2 regions of the Streptomyces sp. NPDC025618 genome follow, and region 2 is predicted to be linked to the other one. Evidence: predicted binding sites of a transcription regulator. Region 2 holds the regulator's gene; the other holds the start of a gene.
What was found. Region 2 encodes HrcA, which represses chaperone genes, less so after heat shock. Its sites were predicted from a motif close to TTNGCACTCNGNNNNNCNGAGTGCNAA; they were not measured.

Region 1: a site for HrcA is predicted at 1,804-1,830, ahead of groL (chaperonin GroEL). Genes of this name have one in related genera too.

Annotation. Positions count from the first base shown of each region.
Region 1 is NZ_JBVHLW010000070.1:8,564-11,974, forward strand. Features, by position in the region: gene thrC (threonine synthase) at 1-538, shown strand, start outside; gene ACZ4A5_RS30650 (MoaD/ThiS family protein) at 586-861, shown strand; gene ACZ4A5_RS30655 (cold-shock protein) at 1,300-1,503, shown strand; gene groL (chaperonin GroEL) at 1,991-3,411, shown strand, end outside.
Region 2 is NZ_JBVHLW010000002.1:234,514-237,924, forward strand. Features, by position in the region: gene dnaJ (molecular chaperone DnaJ) at 210-1,349, opposite strand; gene hrcA (heat-inducible transcriptional repressor HrcA) at 1,350-2,366, opposite strand; gene ACZ4A5_RS03305 (MBL fold metallo-hydrolase) at 2,561-3,292, shown strand.

The DNA of each region.
Region 1 (3,411 bases), on a different contig from region 2:
CCAGATCGTGATCCCCATCGCCTCCGGCTCCCAGCTCACGAAGATCGACAAGGGGCTGAAGGAGCTGATCGCGCTGGGCCTGGTCGAGGACCGGCCGTACCGGATCTTCGGCGCGCAGGCGGCGGGCTGCTCGCCGGTCTCCCGCGCGTTCAAGGACGCCCACGACGTGGTGCGGCCGGTGAGGCCGGACACGATCGCGAAGTCCCTCGCGATCGGCAACCCCGCCGACGGGCCGTATGTGCTCGACATCGCCCGGCGGACGGGCGGTGCCGTGGAGGACGTGGACGACGCGGAGATCGTCGACGCGATCCGGCTGCTGGCCCGCACGGAGGGGATCTTCGCGGAGACCGCGGGCGGGGTGACGGTGGGCGTCACCCGCAAGCTCATCGAGCGCGGGGTGCTCGACCCGGCGCTGACGACGGTCGTGCTCAACACCGGCGACGGGCTCAAGACGCTGGACGCCGTGGCGGCCGGGCCGTCCGCGACCATCCGGCCGTCCCTGGAGGCGTTCCGCGCCGCCGGGCTCGCCACCGGCTGACGTCCCCACCCGACCATTCACCGGAAGACCGGAAAGGCAGGACCCCCATGAGCATCTCCGTTCGCATCCCCACCATCCTCCGCACCTACACCGGCGGTGTCGCCGAAGTCCCCGCCGAGGGGGCGACGCTGGCCGAGGTGATCGGCGATCTGGAGAAGAACCACCCCGGCATCGCCGCCCGTGTCCTCGACGACGCGGGGAAGCTGCGCCGGTTCGTGAACGTGTATGTCAATGACGACGACGTGCGCTTCGAGCAGGGGCTTTCGACGCCCACGCCCGACGGCGCCGGGGTGTCGATCATCCCCGCCGTCGCCGGCGGCTGAGCTTTACGCAAGCTCCCTGCGAAAGACCCCCTGAATCGCCCCGGCCGTGAAACGGACGGGGCGATTCCGTCTGTTGAGCGCGATACAGTTGGGGCGATCCCCCTCCGGCGTCAGTGCCGAACGCATATGAGAACCCGTCAAGTTGTGCGCGAACTGTGTGCGCGAATTGTCGGGTTGCTTGCGCTATGCCCGGCCCGACTTGCCCTGGATCCACCGGAGTTCGCCGCATTTCAGCAATCAGCCGCGCCGGGAATTCTCGTCCGAGTGACCTGTTGCAGACGGCATCCGTGCAGATACATTCAGCCGCGGTCGACGCGTTCCGGCGCACACCATCGGGATTTCCCCTGCCACCGGCTGGGGAGAAGTTCCGGAGGTGAGGTCTGACCCGGGTCCGCGAAGTGCGGTCCTGCGCAAGGGCCAGTAATAGGGGAGTTAGGCATGGCTCAGGGCACCGTCAAGTGGTTCAACGCGGAGAAGGGGTACGGCTTCATCGCGGTCGACGGTGGTGCGGATGTATTCGTCCACTACAGCGCGATCCAGATGGACGGCTACCGCACCCTCGAGGAGGGTCAGCGAGTGGAGTTCGAGATCTCGCAGGGCCAGAAGGGGCCGCAGGCGGACATGGTCAAGCTCGCCGTCTGATCTCGGCGCATCGACCACCGGCTCACTCAGCTCGCAGGAGGGCCCGTACCCGCGCACCGGGGTACGGGCCCTTCGTGTGCCCTCGCGCGTGTACGTGTGCGCGTACACGCGCGCGTTCCGTGTGTACCCGGAGGTGTCCCGTCGCGCGCGTCCTTCTGTGGAGGCGCTTGCGCCCCCGGGCTTCGTCCGGGGGTGCCCCCGGTGCCACTAACGGTGCGCTCATGAACGGATCGCTTGCGCCCCCAGACTTCGTCCGGGGGTGCCCCCGGTGCCACTAACGGTGCGCTCATGAACGGATCGCTTGCACTCTGGTGGGTCGAGTGCTAATCATTGGCGTTAGCACTCTCCGAGTGAGAGTGACAGATTTGGACCGTCGGTGAGGTCCATCAGCCGGGTGGGGCAAGGAACCGCCAGGCCGGTGAGCCGTCCGTCGCGGGCGCCAGCGCGGTCCGGAGAAATCCACCCCGTCCTGGGAGGACCACTTCACATGGCCAAGATCATCGCGTTCGACGAGGAGGCACGGCGCGGTCTCGAGCGCGGGATGAACCAGCTCGCCGACGCCGTCAAGGTCACCCTCGGCCCCAAGGGCCGCAACGTCGTCCTCGAGAAGAAGTGGGGCGCCCCCACGATCACCAACGATGGTGTGTCCATCGCCAAGGAGATCGAGCTCGAGGACCCGTACGAGAAGATCGGCGCCGAGCTGGTCAAGGAGGTCGCGAAGAAGACGGACGACGTCGCCGGTGACGGCACGACGACCGCGACCGTCCTGGCCCAGGCGCTGGTCCGCGAGGGCCTGCGCAACGTCGCCGCGGGCGCCAACCCCATGGCCCTCAAGCGCGGCATCGAGAAGGCCGTCGAGGCCGTCTCCGGTGCGCTGCTCGAGCAGGCCAAGGACGTGGAGACCAAGGAGCAGATCGCCTCCACCGCCTCCATCTCCGCCGCCGACACCCAGATCGGCGAGCTCATCGCCGAGGCGATGGACAAGGTCGGCAAGGAAGGCGTCATCACCGTCGAGGAGTCCCAGACCTTCGGTCTGGAGCTGGAGCTCACCGAGGGTATGCGCTTCGACAAGGGCTACATCTCGGCGTACTTCGCCACCGACATGGAGCGTATGGAGGCGTCCCTGGACGACCCGTACATCCTGATCGTCAACTCGAAGATCGGCTCGGTCAAGGACCTGCTGCCGCTCCTCGAGAAGGTCATGCAGTCCGGCAAGCCGCTGCTGATCATCGCCGAGGACGTCGAGGGCGAGGCCCTGTCGACCCTGGTCGTCAACAAGATCCGTGGCACCTTCAAGTCCGTCGCCGTCAAGGCCCCGGGCTTCGGTGACCGCCGCAAGGCCATGCTCGGCGACATCGCCATCCTCACCGGTGGCACCGTCATCTCCGAGGAGGTCGGCCTCAAGCTGGAGAACGCCGGTCTCGACCTGCTCGGCCGCGCCCGCAAGGTCGTCATCACCAAGGACGAGACGACCATCGTCGACGGTGCCGGTGACAGCGACCAGGTCCAGGGCCGCGTCAACCAGATCCGCGCCGAGATCGAGAACAGCGACTCGGACTACGACCGCGAGAAGCTCCAGGAGCGCCTCGCGAAGCTGGCCGGCGGCGTGGCCGTCATCAAGGCCGGTGCCGCGACCGAGGTCGAGCTCAAGGAGCGCAAGCACCGCATCGAGGACGCCGTCCGCAACGCGAAGGCGGCCGTCGAGGAGGGCATCGTCGCCGGTGGTGGCGTGGCCCTGCTCCAGGCTTCCGCGGTCTTCGAGAAGCTCGAGCTCGAGGGCGACGAGGCCACCGGTGCCAACGCCGTGCGCCTGGCCCTGGAGGCCCCGCTGAAGCAGATCGCCGTCAACGGTGGTCTCGAGGGCGGCGTCGTCGTGGAGAAGGTCCGCAACCTCACGGTCGGCCACGG
Region 2 (3,411 bases):
CGGCGGGTGGGCTGTGGACGACGGTGGTTCCCGACTGCGGGGTGCCCGCGAACGCCGGATGGGCTGGATCGCTCCAGCCCATCCGTCGGTACGTACTTCACGCGGCCTACCGCCCGTTGAACGCGTCCTTCAACCGCGAAAACAGCCCCTGCTGCCCCGGCTTACCGTGCCCGCCCGGGGGACCAACCCCCGGACCCCCGGCCCAGCGCCTACCGCCCGTTGAACGCGTCCTTCAACCGCGAGAACAACCCCTGCTGCCCCGGCTTGAACTCGCCCATGGGGCGCTCCTCGCCGCGCAGCTTCGCCAGCTGGCGGAGGAGGTCCTCCTGCTGGGGGTCGAGCTTGTTGGGCGTGATCACCTCGACGTGGACCACGAGGTCGCCACGGCCGCCGCCCCGCAGGTGCGTGACACCGCGCTGGTGCAGCGGGATCGACTGGCCGGACTGCGTGCCCGGGCGGATGTCGATCTCCTCGACGCCGTCCAGGGTCTCCAGCGGCACCTTCGTGCCGAGGGCCGCGGCCGTCATCGGGATGGTGACCGTGCAGTGCAGGTCATCGCCGCGCCGCTGGAAGGTCGGGTGCGCGGTCTCGTGGATCTCCACATAGAGATCGCCGGCGGGGCCGCCGCCGGGGCCGACCTCGCCCTCGCCCGCCAGCTGGATGCGGGTGCCGTTGTCGACACCGGCCGGGATCTTGACCGTCAGGGTGCGGCGCGACCGGACGCGGCCGTCACCGGCGCACTCCGGGCACGGGGTCGGCACCACGGTGCCGAAGCCCTGGCACTGCGGGCAGGGCCGCGATGTCATGACCTGGCCGAGGAAGGACCGGGTGACCTGCGAGACCTCACCGCGGCCGCGGCACATGTCACAGGTCTGCGCGGAGGTGCCGGGGGCCGCGCCCTCGCCGCTGCACGTGGTGCAGACGACGGCGGTGTCGACCTGGATCTCCTTGGTCGTGCCGAACGCGGCCTCGCTGAGGCTGACTTCGAGCCGGATCATGGCGTCCTGGCCACGGCGGGTGCGCGAGCGCGGGCCGCGCTGCGACGCCTGGCCGAAGAAGGCGTCCATGATGTCGGAGAAATTGCCGAAGCCCGCGCCGAAGCCGCCGGCGCCACCCCCGCCGCCGCCGTTCGCGGAGAGCGGGTCGCCGCCGAGGTCGTAGACCTGCTTCTTCTGCGGGTCCGAGAGCACCTCGTAAGCGGCGTTGATCTCCTTGAACCGCTCCTGCGTCTTCGGGTCCGGGTTCACATCCGGGTGCAGCTCACGGGCGAGGCGGCGGAATGCCTTCTTGATCTCGTCCTGCGAGGCATCGCGCCGTACGCCCAGGACCGCGTAGTAGTCCGTGGCCACTTACGACTCCGCCAGGATCTGTCCGACGTAACGTGCCACTGCGCGTACCGCTCCCATCGTTCCGGGGTAGTCCATGCGGGTCGGTCCGACCACGCCGAGTTTGGCGACTGCCTCGTCGCCCGAACCGTAGCCGACGGCGACGACGGATGTGGAGTTCAGGCCCTCGTGAGCATTCTCATGACCGATGCGCACCGTCATGCCCGAGTCCTTGGCCTCGCCGAGCAGCTTGAGCAGCACCACCTGCTCCTCCAACGCCTCCAGCACCGGCCGGATCGTCAGCGGGAAGTCATGCCCGAAGCGGGTGAGATTGGCGGTGCCGCCGATCATCAGCCGCTCCTCGGTCTCCTCGACCAGGGTCTCCAGCAGGGTCGCGAGGACCGTCGAAACGGTTCCTCGGTCCTCCTGCTCGAAGGACTCGGTGAGGTCCTGCACGAGCTGCGGCACATCCGCGAACCGGCGGCCCACGACCCGGCTGTTGAGCCGCGCGCGGAGATCCGCCAGCGAGGTCTCGCCGATCGGCGCCGGGCAGTCGACCATGCGCTGCTCGACCCGGCCGGTGTCCGTGATCAGCACCAGCATCACCCGTGCGGGGGCCAGCGAGAGCAGCTCCACGTGTCGCACGGTCGAGCGGGTCAGCGAGGGATACTGCACCACCGCGACCTGCCGGGTCAGCTGCGCGAGCAGCCGCACCGTGCGGCCCACGACGTCGTCGAGGTCGACGGCGCCGTCGAGGAAATTGTGGATGGCGCGCCGCTCCGGCGTCGACAGGGGCTTGACGCCCGCGAGCTTGTCGACGAAGAGGCGGTAACCCTTGTCGGTCGGGATGCGGCCGGCGCTCGTGTGCGGCTGGGCGATGAAGCCCTCGTCCTCCAGCGCGGCCATGTCGTTGCGCACGGTCGCCGGGGACACGCCGAGGCGGTGCCGCTCGGTGAGGGCCTTGGAGCCGACGGGCTCCTCGGTGCCCACATAGTCCTGGACGATGGCGCGCAACACCTCGAGCCTGCGTTCGCTCAGCACCGCGCACCTCCAGTCCAGCCGTCTTACGGGGTCCTTCCCTGGCACTCCATGGTCACGAGTGCCAGATCCCTTCAGCCAGTGTACGGCCGTGCACCGCGGCGAGGGCAAGAGCGGTCCCGCCGTGCGCCCGCACACACCGCCGCCGCACGCCCGTCGGGCGGGCAACCGTACCGCGCTCCGGCTAGCGTCCGGGTATGGAGAGCCATGAGGGGACAGCCCGTTGGGAGCGGCTCGCGCCAGGGGTCGCGCGCCGCAGAATGCCCGTGTGGGACGCCACGATCGGGGTGATCGCGGGCCCGGCGGCCGTCCTGCTCGTCGACACCGGGGCGACGGTACGCGAGGGCGCGGAGGTCCGGCGGGAGGTGCGGGAGCTCATCGGCCGTGACGTGACACACATCGCTCTGACGCACCCCCACTTCGACCATGTCTTCGGCACGGCGGCGTTCGCCGGGGTGGAGGTGTACGGCGCGGTGGGGCTCGCCGACGTCCTCCTCCGCGAGCGCGAGGAGCTGGCGCGGGACGCCGTGCGGCACGGCGCCGACCCGACGGCCGCCGCGGAGGCCGCGGACCTGCTCGTACGGCCCCGCCACCCGGTCTCCGGCGAGCTCACGCTCGACCTCGGCGACGGGCGGCAGGCGCTGCTGGCCAACGTGGGTCCCGGCCACACGGCGCACGACCTGGCGGTGCTGGTGGCGGGGGCGGACGGGGCGCCGGAGATCGTCTTCTGCGGTGACCTGGTCGAGGAGTCGGGCGATCCGCAGGCGGGCCCGGACGCGCTCCCCCGGCAGTGGCCGGCCGCGCTGGACCGGCTGCTGGCGCTGGGGGGCGCGGACGCGCTGTACGTACCGGGGCACGGTGCCGTGGTGGACGCTGCGTTCGTACGGGAACAACGTGACGCGTTGGCGGCGCGGTTCGGCGTGTCGTGAGGCGGGGGTGAGGTGGGGGGTGAGGTGAGGGGTGAGGTGAGGGGTGAGGTGAGGGGTGAGGTGGGGGGTGAGGTGTGCCGCGACGTCCGGATCTTGATCCACAATGGCGCACATGCGCA